DNA from 4 places in the Marinomonas sp. 15G6-16 genome. Region 2 is predicted to be linked to each of the others. Evidence: predicted binding sites of a transcription regulator. Region 2 holds the regulator's gene; each other region holds the start of a gene.

Region 1 (3,224 bases), 1.5 Mb from region 2:
TGTTTCTTCGACGATCATTCACTTTATGGTCGTTATTGGGGATGTATGGAAGAAATTGACAGCCTGCACTTTGAAGCCTGCTATTACCAAGGAATCGAATTTTGCTTAGAAAAAGGCTTACAGCATTTTGATCCTGGTACTCAAGGGGAACATAAAATCGCCCGAGGGTTTGAGCCCGTGTTTAGTCACAGTATCCATCACATCGAACATGAAGGCTTTCGCGAAGCGATTGGTAACTTCTGTCAGGAAGAAGCGCAAGCCGTGCGCGAATATCATCAAGACACCCACGCACTTTTGCCGTTTAAAAAAGACGATTAAATGTCCTGGTGCGGGCCAAATAATTCATAATGAATGCGGTCAGACGACACACCTAGAGTGACCAGTTGTTGTTTTGCAAACATCATAAAATTTACCGGCCCACATAAGTAGAAGTCACCATCCGTAATAGGTAGGCTGTCTTTGATTGACTCTAATGCCATTTTGCCTTCATAAATGCCTTCTTCAGCTTCATCTACCTTTTCATACCAAGTATGTACATTCAAGGGTAAAGCCCCTTTCAGGCTATTCACATGGTCTTTAAAGGAATGTTGGTGTGAACCGGCACAAGCATGCAAATAGCTAATCGGCTGTGAGTAACCCTGCTGGTTTAAGGTGTCCAACATCGACTGCATTGGCGTTAAGCCAACACCACCAGAAATAAGAGTCACTGGTTTTTGTTTGTCTTGGAAGGTGAAGTCGCCCGCTGGTGGCATTAATTCCACTTCATCATCTACGTTAAGGTGGTCGTGTAGATAGTGGGACATAACACCGGCAAGGTCACCCTCGCCATCACGTTTCACACTGATGCGATAGGTTTTACCATTTGGTGCGGTAGACAAAGAATATTGGCGGATTTCATCGTATTCATTGCCTTTAGGGTGAACTTTAACACCTAGATATTGGCCTGGAAGATAGTCAATGACATTGCCGCCATCGACAGGGGCAAAAACAAAGCTAGTGACCAACTCTGACTCTGGTGTTTTAGAAATGACTTTGAAGCGACGGAAGTCTTTCCAGCCACCTGCTTGTGCAGCTCGTTCTTCGTAAAGATTGCTTTCTACCTTAATGAAAATATCAGCCAGTTGCTTATAAGCCGCTCCCCAAGCTTCTTCTACTTCTGGTGTAAAAGCGTCTGGTGCGAGTTCTCGAAGTGTTTCGATCAAATGGTGACCGACCACATCGTATTGAGCTGGATTGATGTTAAAGCTGGTGTGCTTGTGAGCAATGCGCATAGCCGCACTGGTGAGTACTTCTAAGTTATCAATATGCGTTGCGTAGGCTGCAATGGCATTAAACAAAGCGGCTGGCTGGCGTCCTGTGTTTTGGTGTGTCATGTTGAACACATCTTGTAATTCAGGATGATGAGTAAACAAACGATTGTAGAAATGTTCTGTAATCGCTGTGCCTGCGGATGCCAATAATGGAATGGTCGCTTTTACCGTGTCTATATGTTGTTGAGATAGCATGCTTTCCCCTTAATAAATAAGCCCTTAATGAATAAGCCGTTAATAAAAAACTGTTAATGAGTTTGCTACCCTTGTTATTGCTAAGTTTGTGCCAAATAAAAATAACCAATAAAAACATATATTTATGATTTTAATTTTATTCTTAGAGTCAATAAGACCTATCTAGATGAAGTCGATATGGTATTTTTGTGTCATTATGACTCTAGAATAAATAAACGTGATGGATCTCTTCTATGAATAAGGTTTCAAGTAACGCCCTACTTAGCTTTGCACTTGATCTTGCGGGCTCTGTTACTCATCCCAGTCGTTTTGAAGAATTGGTGTATGCAATACGCTCCATCATTGATTGCGATGCAGTTGTATTACTGGTGAATCATAATGACGTGCTGACACCGATTGCTCAGCGGGGCTTATCTGATGATCTGATGGGAAGACGCTTTAGTATTGAAGAGCACCCTAGACTGAAAGTGATTTGCGAGAGCAATTACCCTGTCCGTTTCCCTGCGGATTCCACATTACCAGACCCATACGATGGCATGGTTATTGGCCATGATGACCATCTAAGAGTGCATTCCTGCATGGGCGTGCCCTTGTATTTAGAAGGCAAGCTGATTGGCGCGGTAACCTTAGACAGCATTACTCCAGGTGTATTTGATGACATTAATGCAAGAGCGTTAGAGATCATTGGCGCCATGTCTGCTATGACCTTGAATACAGCTATGTTGATGGAGCAATTGGAAGACAAAACATGGCAAGCTCAACAGGAACTGCAAGCCATCAATGAACAGGCCCAAGTGAAAGATGGCGGTGAGATGATCGGCCAGAGTGATCTGATGAAAGCGCTAGAGCAAGCCATTAAGCTGGTGGCACCTTCTGACTTTGCGATCTTGATTGAAGGGGAAACAGGCGTTGGTAAGGAGCTTGTAGCGCGTATGCTTCATCAAACCTCGTTACGTTCTGCCTCTCCTATGGTGTATGTGAATTGTGCGGCCATTCCTCATCATTTGATCGAGAGTGAATTGTTTGGGCATGTGAAAGGGGCGTTTACCGGTGCTGATCGTGATCGCCAAGGTAAGTTCTTGCTTGCGGATGGAGGGACTTTGTTCCTTGATGAAATTGGTGAATTACCATTAGAGGTACAAGGCACCTTACTAAGAGCCATTCAAAACCAAGAGATCCAAGCGGTTGGTAAAGATCAAGTTCGTAAAATCGACGTGAGAATCATCGCTGCCACCAATCGTCATTTAGAAACCGAAGTGTCAGAACAACGTTTTCGTGCTGACCTTTTCCATCGCCTCAGTGTGTTTCCTATTCAAGTCCCTGCCTTGCGTCATCGACAAGGGGATATTCCTCTATTGGCCGGTTTCTTCGCCGAACGATTCCGCCGTAAATTAGGCTTACAACAACTTACTTTATCCAGCTCTGCCATAGGGTTATTAGAAACGTATCATTGGCCAGGAAATGTACGCGAGCTGGAACATGTTATCTCTCGTGCGGCTTTGTTTGCTAAGGCGGATATTCCATCTGGGATTACTGTCATCTGTAAAAATCATCTAAAAGGGTTACAGATAGATAGAGGTGAAAAAGAAGGGGTGCAAAATACAATAACGACTGAGCGTCACAGCACAGCCAAAGAGCCCATTAATTTTCGTTTAGAAACAGAGGCTTATCAACGAAACTTAATTTGTAGCACATTGGACGAGATGAATGGTAATTGGA
Region 2 (3,224 bases):
TCCGGTCGAGTCTCCATGACGCTACAACCTCAAACAGATAAGGCTGCTCAATAAATGGCCCTTCTAGAAGCTAAAAACCTAGCAAAGAGCTACAAAAAACGACAAGTAGTAAAGGATGTTTCCATCTCAGTTGAGTCTGGCCAAGCGGTTGGTTTGCTTGGTCCTAACGGCGCAGGCAAAACCACATGCTTTTATATGATAGTTGGAATGGTTGCCAATGATGCAGGCGGCATATTTATCGATGGTAAAGACATCACCAGTAACGCCATGCACACTAGAGCACAAAAAGGCATCGGTTACTTACCACAAGAAGCCTCCATTTTTAGAAAAATGTCTGTTGAAGACAATATTTTAGCGATTTTAGAAACACGCAAAGAACTCACAAAAGCCCAGAAAAAATCCAGGCTTGAAGATTTATTAGAAGAATTTCATATTACCCATATCAGAAAGAACTTAGGCATGGCCTTATCTGGTGGCGAGAGACGCCGCGTAGAAATTGCACGAGCACTAGCAATGAATCCAAAGTTCGTTCTCTTAGACGAACCCTTCGCTGGTGTTGACCCTATTTCTGTTGGCGATATCAAACTTATTATTAAACACTTACAAGAAAGCGGCATTGGCGTTCTAATCACAGATCACAATGTCAGAGAAACCTTAGACATCTGCGATAAAGCTTATATTGTGGGTAACGGATATATCATTGCTTCTGGTGATGCCAGTACAGTTATTAACAATGAACAGGTAAAAAAAGTCTATTTAGGTGACGACTTCCGCCTGTAACCCCTTATCATTACTGCAGAAAGGGAGTAGTATGCATAACTCGTTCCAATTCACTCAAATAAAAAGAGTTGCTCCATGAAGCAGTCTTTACAGTTAAAACTCGGTCAACAGCTGACCATGACACCTCAGCTACAGCAAGCGATACGTTTGTTGCAGCTTTCTACGCTGGATCTTAAACAAGAAATTCATGAATTTCTTGAGTCAAACCCTCTTCTTGAACTTGACGATGACGAACAAGGACAAGTAGAAGCACCAGCCAGCATCGAATCCAAAAGCACACCAGAAACACCTGATGTCAATACAAGTGAAGAAGCTCGTGTTGAATCAGAATGGACAGAAAGCATTCCTGAAGAGCTCTCAATAGACAGCAACTGGGATGACACCTATCAAAGCTCTGCCGCGATCAGCGACAACAATAGCTATGAAGGTGACGGCGACTTCGAAAGCCGTAATGCGCCAGCAGAAAGCATACAAGACCACTTAATCTGGCAATTAAATTTAACTCACATGTCTGATAGAGACATTGAGATTGCATACGCAATTATTGAATGCGTACAGCCAGATGGTTACCTAAGTATTACACCAGACGATATCTGCGAGTCTCTTTCTATCGAACTAGAAGAACTTGATATAGAAGAAGTCATGGCCGTCCAACATAGACTGCAGCGTTTTGATCCTATAGGTGTTTGTTCTACCGATCTACGGGACTGCCTCTTAGTTCAGTTAGAAGCGTTTCAAAACCATCCTTTATACAAAAGCACGCACAACCTGATTGACAATTATTTGCCACTTCTCGGTAGTCGTGACTTTGCGCAATTAAGCAGAAAAACAAAGCTCAAAGACGAAGCTCTCAAAGAAGTTGTTAGCCTAATACAGCAACTTAATCCTCGTCCAGGCTCTGTTATTGATGCAGACGATACGGACTATGTCATTCCAGATGTTTCTGTCAAAAAGCGCAATGGCAGTTGGCAAGTAGAGCTAAATAACGACGCTTTGCCGCCAGTCAAAATAAACGAAACTTATTCTGCTATGGCTAGCACCGCATCAACACCCGAGGACGCGAGCTATATTAAGACGTCATTACAAGAAGCCAAGTGGTTCATGAAAAGTCTACAAAGCCGAAATGAAACCCTACTGAAAGTTGCCAGCTGTATTGTAAGCCGTCAAATTGACTTCTTTGAATTAGGTGAAGAAGCCATGAAACCCATGGTACTTCATGATGTGGCAGAAGAAGTCGGCATGCACGAATCGACAATATCTAGGGTGACAACTCAAAAATACATACACACACCAAAAGGTATTTTTGAACTTAAATATTTCTTCTCTAGCCATGTCAACACAGCATCTGGCGGTGAATGCTCTTCTACAGCGATACGAGCCATGATTAAAAAGCTAGTAACAGATGAGCCAGCGAAAAAACCTTTAAGCGATAATAAACTAGCGACTATTTTGGCAGACCAAGGCATACAAGTTGCCCGTCGTACTGTCGCAAAATACCGCGAGGCGATGAACATACCGCCATCCAATGAACGCAAGCGATTGATCTAAACGGACACTATTTTACCATGCCATTAAAATCATTATTGAAAGCAGAACTTGTCTTTGCAAAACAAGAGATTGTCAGCAAAAAACGCGTTCTTGAGAACTTAGCGGAAGTCGCATCTAACAAACTGCATTGCGATAACGAAGCGGTTTATGACGCTTTGTTAGGCCGAGAAAAACTTGGTAGTACTGGTATAGGAAATGGTATAGCCATCCCTCATTGCCGTTTGGAGTCTGCTAATCATACGGCAATCGTTGTGATGTCATTACAAAATCCGATTGACTTTGATGCTATTGACAAAAGAGCGGTAGATTTGATCTTCGCCCTCATCGTTCCACCTCACGAGTGCGACTCTCATTTATCGACATTGGCGCAAATTGCAGAATTAGCACAATCGCCACAATCTTTAGATAAACTAAGAACCGCTCAAACAAACGAAGAGCTATTCAATATATTTGATTCGTTAATATAGGAAACATGCATGCAAGAAGAGTCTATTACTATCATCAACAAACTTGGCTTGCATGCTAGAGCAGCAGGAAAGCTTGTCGAAACAACTTCTCGCTTCTCCTGTGATATTACCATCGAAAAAGAAGGTCGTAACGTCGACGGAAAAAGCATTATGGCAATGATGATGCTCGCTGCAGGAAAAGGCACCGAAATTCATATTAAAACCAATGGAGATGACGAAGAAGACGCTCTAAAAGCCATAGTAGAACTGATCAATAATCGTTTTGGTGAAGATGAGTAACACTTTATATGTCAGAGAAAGCAACTCTAACTAACCATCTGCAGACAGTCACCGAATCTCTTGAATCCGGTGCCACCATGCAAATCCGTTATTTACTTAACGGTGCGCTACCTGCGCAGGACGTTGCTCGATTACTCGAATCCTCCCCGC
Region 3 (3,224 bases), 490 kb from region 2:
GTTCAAACGCCACGTTAAATAACCCGCAGCCACTTCAGAATCGTTCTCTGTTTCAAAAGTAATGCCTTCACGCTTTAGACGATCACGCAAACGGTTGTGGTTCGATAGTGAACCGTTGTGAACAAGGCAAAGGTCAGAACCAGTTGAGAAAGGGTGACTACCTTCCATCGTCACAGCGGATTCAGTCGCCATACGAGTGTGACCAATAATGTGGCTGCCTTTCATGCGGCTTAAGCTGAACTTAGAAGTAATGTTTTCAGGCAAACCTACTTCTTTTAAGATCTCAATGGATTGGCCCGCACTTAAAATCAACACGTCTGATGCATTAGCGCCTAGCCACTCTCTTACGCTCGCTTCGCTTGCTTCCAGTTTAAGCACAGCAACATTGGCGTTTTGCATCCATTCAATAGCGCAACCTAAAGCGCCAGTTAAGGACTCAGTTAGACCAGCCCAATCGTAATCTTCCTTTGGGTGTCTTAACGTAAACTTCACCCAATCACCGGTAACATCATCACCGTAAATAGCAAAGCCAGCACTGTCTGGACCACGATCCGTCATGGCAATCAGCATAGGCTCAAACAGCTCACCTAATTTGTTCTCATATTTATCATTTTTAAGATAAAGACCTACTATTCCACACATGGGCGAAACCTCTATTCAATTTAATTGCTGTAAAAAGATGATGATTAGAAAAACTCTGCGTATTTCGCCACTTCCCAATCAGAAACATGGCGCTGGTATTCACCCCACTCTGCACGCTTCACATTTAAGAACTCGGCAACAATGTCACTTCCCATTGCTTCAACAAACACTGTGTCTTTTTCTAGCTCATCCAAGGCATCGCCCAAGTTTTGAGGCAGAATAGAAATGTTTTTCGCAATGATTTCTTCTAGGGAAAGATCGTATAAGTTGATGTTCATTGGCTCGCCTGGATCCAGCTCACGCTCAATGCCATCCATGCCAGCGGCAATAAGAGCAGCGTGTACTAAATATGGGTTACAACCAGAATCAGGGAGGCGGAACTCCAAACGACCATAAGGAACACGAACCAAAGCAGAACGGTTGTTATCGCCGTAACATTCGTAAGCAGGCGCCCATGTTGCACCAGAGCTGTTGCCGCCTACGACAAGACGCTTGTAAGAGTTAACGGTTGGAGCGGCAAACGCACAAATCGCCTTAGCGTGTGCCAGAATACCAGCGGTAAAGTGATAAGCCATTTTCGACAAGCCCATTCCATGCTTATCGCTGTCATCGTTGAATAAATTCTTACCAGATTCATCTGTGATGGATAAATGGAAGTGCATACCATTACCTGTTTTATCTGCAGCAGGTTTTGGCATGAAGGAACAAATCATTCCCATGTCGTTCGCAATTTCACCAGCGGCCATACGTACAAAAGTAAAGCGGTCAGCTGATTCCAATGCATCGCCGTAGGTGTAATTGATTTCAAATTGGCCGTTAGCATCTTCGTGGTCAATTTGGTAAACATCAAAATCAACCGCTTGAAGCGATTCCACAAGGCGCTCAAGGAAAGTACGAGAACGAGACAAGCCTTTATAGTCATAACATGGCTTCGCCAAGGTATCCGAGCTGTCTACTGGCAATAATTCACCACGCTCACCTTTTTTAAACAGATAGAACTCAGGCTCTAAACCTGTGTTCAGCGTCCAACCTTTTTCGTCTAAACGCTTCAGTTGTTTTTTCAATACAACACGAGAACAATATGGATGTTGCTCACCGTTTACGTAGCCGTCACACGCCATGCGAGCGTAACCTGGCTGCCAAGGAACAATGCTTAAAGTAGAAAGGTCGCCTCGTGCTAAAAAGTCTGGGCCATGTGGTTCCATAGCAAGACCCGATACAGCGAAACCAGCGAAACCAGCACCTGTATTCACCACATCAAAAATATTTTTTGCCGGAACAGATTTCGTCTTCGCAACACCGTGGATGTCCACAAACTGAGCTAAAACGTATTTAATCTGATTGTCTTTCAAAAAGTTTTCTACTTCATTGGCTTGCATTGCATGTCTCCTAAGTAAGTTCCACAACCTATAAGAATTACGAAAGTTAAGTAATTTCTACTTACCTAATGTATTTCTCGTAGGGAAAGTATTATTCTCTTAAAGAAAGCAAAACGCTTGCCAATAAATTAACTGAAAGGAATTTATTTTTCCTGATAGGAATTAAGTCACTAAATTCAAGGGATTCGGAAAAAGTAAATCTGCTATAATTAGACAAAGGAAATGATAAGGCCCCTTCAAATGAAAAAAGATGCACCATCTAGGCACATACAAGCCCTCAAAAAGGGCGAAATAAGTCATGAGCGTACTGGGTCACCGCGCTTACGACTGGAAGATTACATTGCGATGCAGGTAAAGCGTAAACGCATGGCACAAGATTTAAAGATTGCAGACGTCGCAAGAATTGCGAAGTTGAGCCAAGGAATGGTGAGTAAAATAGAAAATGCGCAAGTGTCCACCAGCTTAGACACGTTAGGTCGACTCTGTGATGCGATCGGTCTGTCTATTTCACAGCTCTTTGCAGACTATGACCGCCCTGAAGGCGATGCACAGCATACAAAGTCTGGTCAAGGAATGGAGGTGGTTCGAAGAGGAACAGAAAAAGGCCATACATATCACTTGTTGAATTACACAAGAGGCGAAACTCAACTGGTCGAACCTTTTTTAATCACAATGGATGATGCCAGTGAAATCTTCCCGACCTTTTCACACCCTGGTCAGGAATTTATCTACATATTAGAAGGTGAGATTATGTACCGTCACGGTAATAAGCTTTATCACCTAGAACAGGGCGACTCTCTATCATTCGACTCAGGCATCCCTCATGGACCTGAAGTACTTTTAAAGGTGCCAATCAAGCTTTTGTCTTTTATCACTCACAGTGGTCAGGACAATTAATCATTAAAAGGGCTTTATCTCATTCAATAAAGCCCTTTTTTTATTAGCACAAGTTAGCCACTTCTTAGACGTATTTTTCCCAACCAATACATCGCGCGCGCCCAGCAAACTCGACCTCCTTTCCCTCATACGTTCATAAACAATAACACCAGCCAATTTAGCCCAGATATTCATCCGACACAGAAATTCCAACATTAATTAGAAATGCAACGAAACTGTAAACAAACCTTCATACGAAACCAATACTATTTCGAACAACAAGATTTAGCGCACTTTAAGGTTTCGTATGATAGAAGAAATATCAGA
Region 4 (3,224 bases), 780 kb from region 2:
ATAAACATGTTTTTTTATAACTGATTAACATCATAACCATAAACGGGATCTAACTTTGACTGAATGAGGTCTGGTGCAAATTGAGAAGCGGCTTTTAACGCCTTAAGTTTCATTTTCCCAACAAGTCCACCGTGCATGTGATACAAGCCCGCATTGGCTTTGGACATTTTTTGAATCTTAGTCGCTCGTGGTTTACGGATTTTCTCATACTCGATCAATGCATCAGAAAGCCTGTGGTCTGCAACACATTTCGCCAGAACGTAAGCATCTTCAATTGCCATAGCAGCCCCTTGCGCCATAAAAGGCAACATGGGGTGGCAAGCATCTCCGAGTAATACAACGCGCCCTTGATGCCAAGTAGGCAGCTCATCTCGACCATTTAATGCCCATAAAAAGCTATTGCTTGCTGCAGACAAGATCTCTGTCACTTCAGGATGCCAATCAGAAAAACTTTGCCTAAGCTCTGCGACATTTCCCTCTTCGCGCCATGATTCAGAAGTCCAATCATCACGCTCTTCTACCGCGACAAAATTCACATATTCACCACCACGCAAATAATAGCTAACGAAGTGGCGATTAGGACCAACCCAAACACACGCATCAGGCTGGACTTTCACCTTTAATTTACTGACCGGAACAATCCCGCGCCACGCGACTTGCCCCATGAAAGTCGCTTTTTCATGACCTAACATTTGTTCTCGTACGGTGGAGTGAATCCCGTCTGCGCCTACCAATAAATCCGCAGCCAACGTACGACCATCATCTAAAGTAGCCTGAACGCTCTTTTCTGCTGTCTCAGCGTAATGAGTCATATTGGCACTCAAGATGAACTCAACACCTGCTGCCTTACAACCATTTACCAACACACGATGTAAGTCTGCTCTATGCAAATGCCAATAAGGCGCACCATAACGATGAATGGCCTGATCTGCTAAAGAAACTTTTAGATAGTAATCACCCGTTTTATAGTCACGCATTGAAGCATGCTGTGGCGTAAAGGCATATTGACTCAATTCGGTTTCCAACCCCAAGTGTCGCAATACTTTTAACGCATTTGGGCTTATCTGTAATCCAGCTCCCACCTCGCCAAAGCACTCAGCCTGTTCCAAAACCGTGACCTGAACATTCTGCTTCGCAAACGCTAATGCAGCGCTTAAGCCACCGATTCCAGCACCGACGATTATAATGCGACTAACTTGGCTCACTTATCTTTCCTCTCTTAGTACGCGATAACAGCATCAACTGAACAAACGCACCATGATAATGAATTTACTTCGCTGTAAAACAGACCTAGATCATGAAACGAAAAACCATTTTTCGCCATTATACAGACAAACAGTATGGCGCGATCCTTGCTTTGAATATTGTTAATAATGCATCGTCATTATGTTAATTGAATAAAAGCGATACTTTGACCATCCTTGGTCTAACCTTGTACAGCAAAGACGTCTCCCAAAGATGGGGCGGGCGCACAAAAAAAGTACACCGACATGTGCAAAATTAAAGCACACGCCTCCAGGATAATGTAGAGAACGAGGTATACATGGAAACACTAACAAGCCAATACCAATCATCAGATTTTTTTGATGAATTAATTGATAAAGATGGAACACCAAGATCACCAGCAAAACAACTTTTAGGCTATTTAGACAGCTTATCTGAAGAAGAACTAGAAAAGAGGCGAACAACAGCCGAAGCCACCATACAAGAAATGGGCATTAGCTTCACGGTATACACAGAAGAAGGCAACATTGATAGAGCATGGCCCTTTGATATTGTCCCCCGAACCATAAAAGCATCAGACTGGAAAATAGCAGAAGCGGGACTAAAACAACGTCTCAAAGCACTCAACCTCTTCATCGACGATCTCTACCACGACCAAAACGTCATCAAAGACGGCATCATCCCAGAACACATCATCAAAGACTCCAAAAACTTCAGACCAGAATGTGTCGGCGTATCACCTGCTTACGGTGTTTGGGCGCATATTTGTGGCACTGATTTAGTTCGCGATGAAAATGGTGATTTCTTTGTTTTAGAAGACAACCTACGCGTCCCATCTGGTGTATCTTACATGCTAGAAAACCGTGCCATCACTAAACGTGTATTACCGGAATTATTCGAGAACGAATCCATACTACCGGTCGACTCATACACCTCTCAATTATTTGATACCTTGGTGTCTTTGTCCCCTAGAGACATTGAGAATCCAGAAATCGTGGTTTTAACACCCGGCATATATAACTCAGCCTATTTCGAACACGCCTTTCTTGCTCAGCAAATGGGGGCAGAATTGGTGGAAGGTAGCGACTTATTTGTCGACAGCGATGACTGTGTTTACATGAAAACCATTGATGGCCCAGAACGTGTCGATGTAATTTACCGTCGTATCGACGACCTCTTCATTGACCCTGAAGCCTTCGATCCAGAATCTGTTTTGGGTGTCGCTGGGCTCATGCGCGCATGGCGTAAAGGCAATGTGGCTCTTGCCAATGCACCCGGTGCGGGCGTAGCCGATGACAAGGTTGTCTATGCTTATGTTCCAGAGATTATTCGTTACTATCTAAACGAAGAACCAATTCTGAAAAACGTTGAAACCTTCCTGTGCGATGATCCAGAACAACGTGCTTATGTGTTGGAAAATCTGGATAAATTAGTAGTAAAACCTGCGAATGAATCTGGTGGTTACGGCATGCTAGTTGGCCCACACTCAACGAAAAAAGAGCAAGCATTATTTGCAGATTTGATCACCAAGCATCCAAGAAATTACATAGCTCAGCCAACGCTCAAACTATCAACGTCTCCCACGCTAATCTCCAAAGGAACATTAGAACCTCGCCATTTGGATTTGCGTCCGTTCATTTTGCAAGCCAAAGACTCTTATGTCACAACGGGTGGCTTGACTCGCGTCGCAATGAAAAAAGGTTCCTTGGTCGTTAATTCGTCACAAGGTGGTGGTAGTAAAGACACTTGGATCGTTGACACTAAGGGGGAATAATTATGTTATCTAGAGTTGCAGAGCGTTTATATTGGAGCGCAAGATACTTAGAGCGCGTTGAAAACACCGCCCGTTTAGTCAGCGTTTATGATGACTTACTGTTCGACCTACCAAACGACATCAATATGTCTTGGTACAACCTGATTGAAATTCTCAGTGGCGAAGACACCTTTGAACAGCGCTACAAGGTAAAAGACGAGCGCAATGTCGTGAAATTTTTGCTCGC

Evidence for each region. The regulator sigma-54, encoded in region 2, starts transcription at its own class of promoters, with help from an activator protein. The targets are predictions, from matches to a motif close to TGGCACNNNNNTTGCTNT.
Region 1: a site for sigma-54 is predicted at 1,582-1,599, ahead of hmpA (NO-inducible flavohemoprotein). Genes of this name have one in related genera too.
Region 3: a site for sigma-54 is predicted at 2,127-2,144, ahead of glnT (type III glutamate--ammonia ligase). Genes of this name have one in related genera too.
Region 4: a site for sigma-54 is predicted at 1,342-1,359, ahead of AC0L46_RS11275 (circularly permuted type 2 ATP-grasp protein). Genes of this name have one in related genera too.

What each region holds. Positions count from the first base shown of each region.
Region 1 covers NZ_CM147916.1:1,670,815-1,674,038, reverse strand. Annotated here, with positions in the region: gene AC0L46_RS08140 (GNAT family N-acetyltransferase) at 1-318, shown strand, start outside; gene hmpA (NO-inducible flavohemoprotein) at 315-1,505, opposite strand; gene norR (nitric oxide reductase transcriptional regulator NorR) at 1,739-3,224, shown strand, end outside.
Region 2 covers NZ_CM147916.1:3,135,962-3,139,185, reverse strand. Annotated here, with positions in the region: gene lptA (lipopolysaccharide transport periplasmic protein LptA) at 1-54, shown strand, start outside; gene lptB (LPS export ABC transporter ATP-binding protein) at 55-780, shown strand; gene AC0L46_RS14855 (RNA polymerase factor sigma-54) at 856-2,328, shown strand; gene ptsN (PTS IIA-like nitrogen regulatory protein PtsN) at 2,346-2,795, shown strand; gene AC0L46_RS14845 (HPr family phosphocarrier protein) at 2,805-3,074, shown strand; gene mgtE (magnesium transporter) at 3,083-3,224, shown strand, end outside.
Region 3 covers NZ_CM147916.1:394,992-398,215, forward strand. Annotated here, with positions in the region: gene AC0L46_RS01865 (class II glutamine amidotransferase) at 1-642, opposite strand, end outside; gene glnT (type III glutamate--ammonia ligase) at 687-2,021, opposite strand; gene AC0L46_RS01875 (helix-turn-helix domain-containing protein) at 2,262-2,918, shown strand; gene AC0L46_RS01880 (DeoR/GlpR family DNA-binding transcription regulator) at 3,205-3,224, shown strand, end outside.
Region 4 covers NZ_CM147916.1:2,353,610-2,356,833, reverse strand. Annotated here, with positions in the region: gene AC0L46_RS11280 (FAD-dependent monooxygenase) at 15-1,205, opposite strand; gene AC0L46_RS11275 (circularly permuted type 2 ATP-grasp protein) at 1,544-2,998, shown strand; gene AC0L46_RS11270 (alpha-E domain-containing protein) at 3,001-3,224, shown strand, end outside.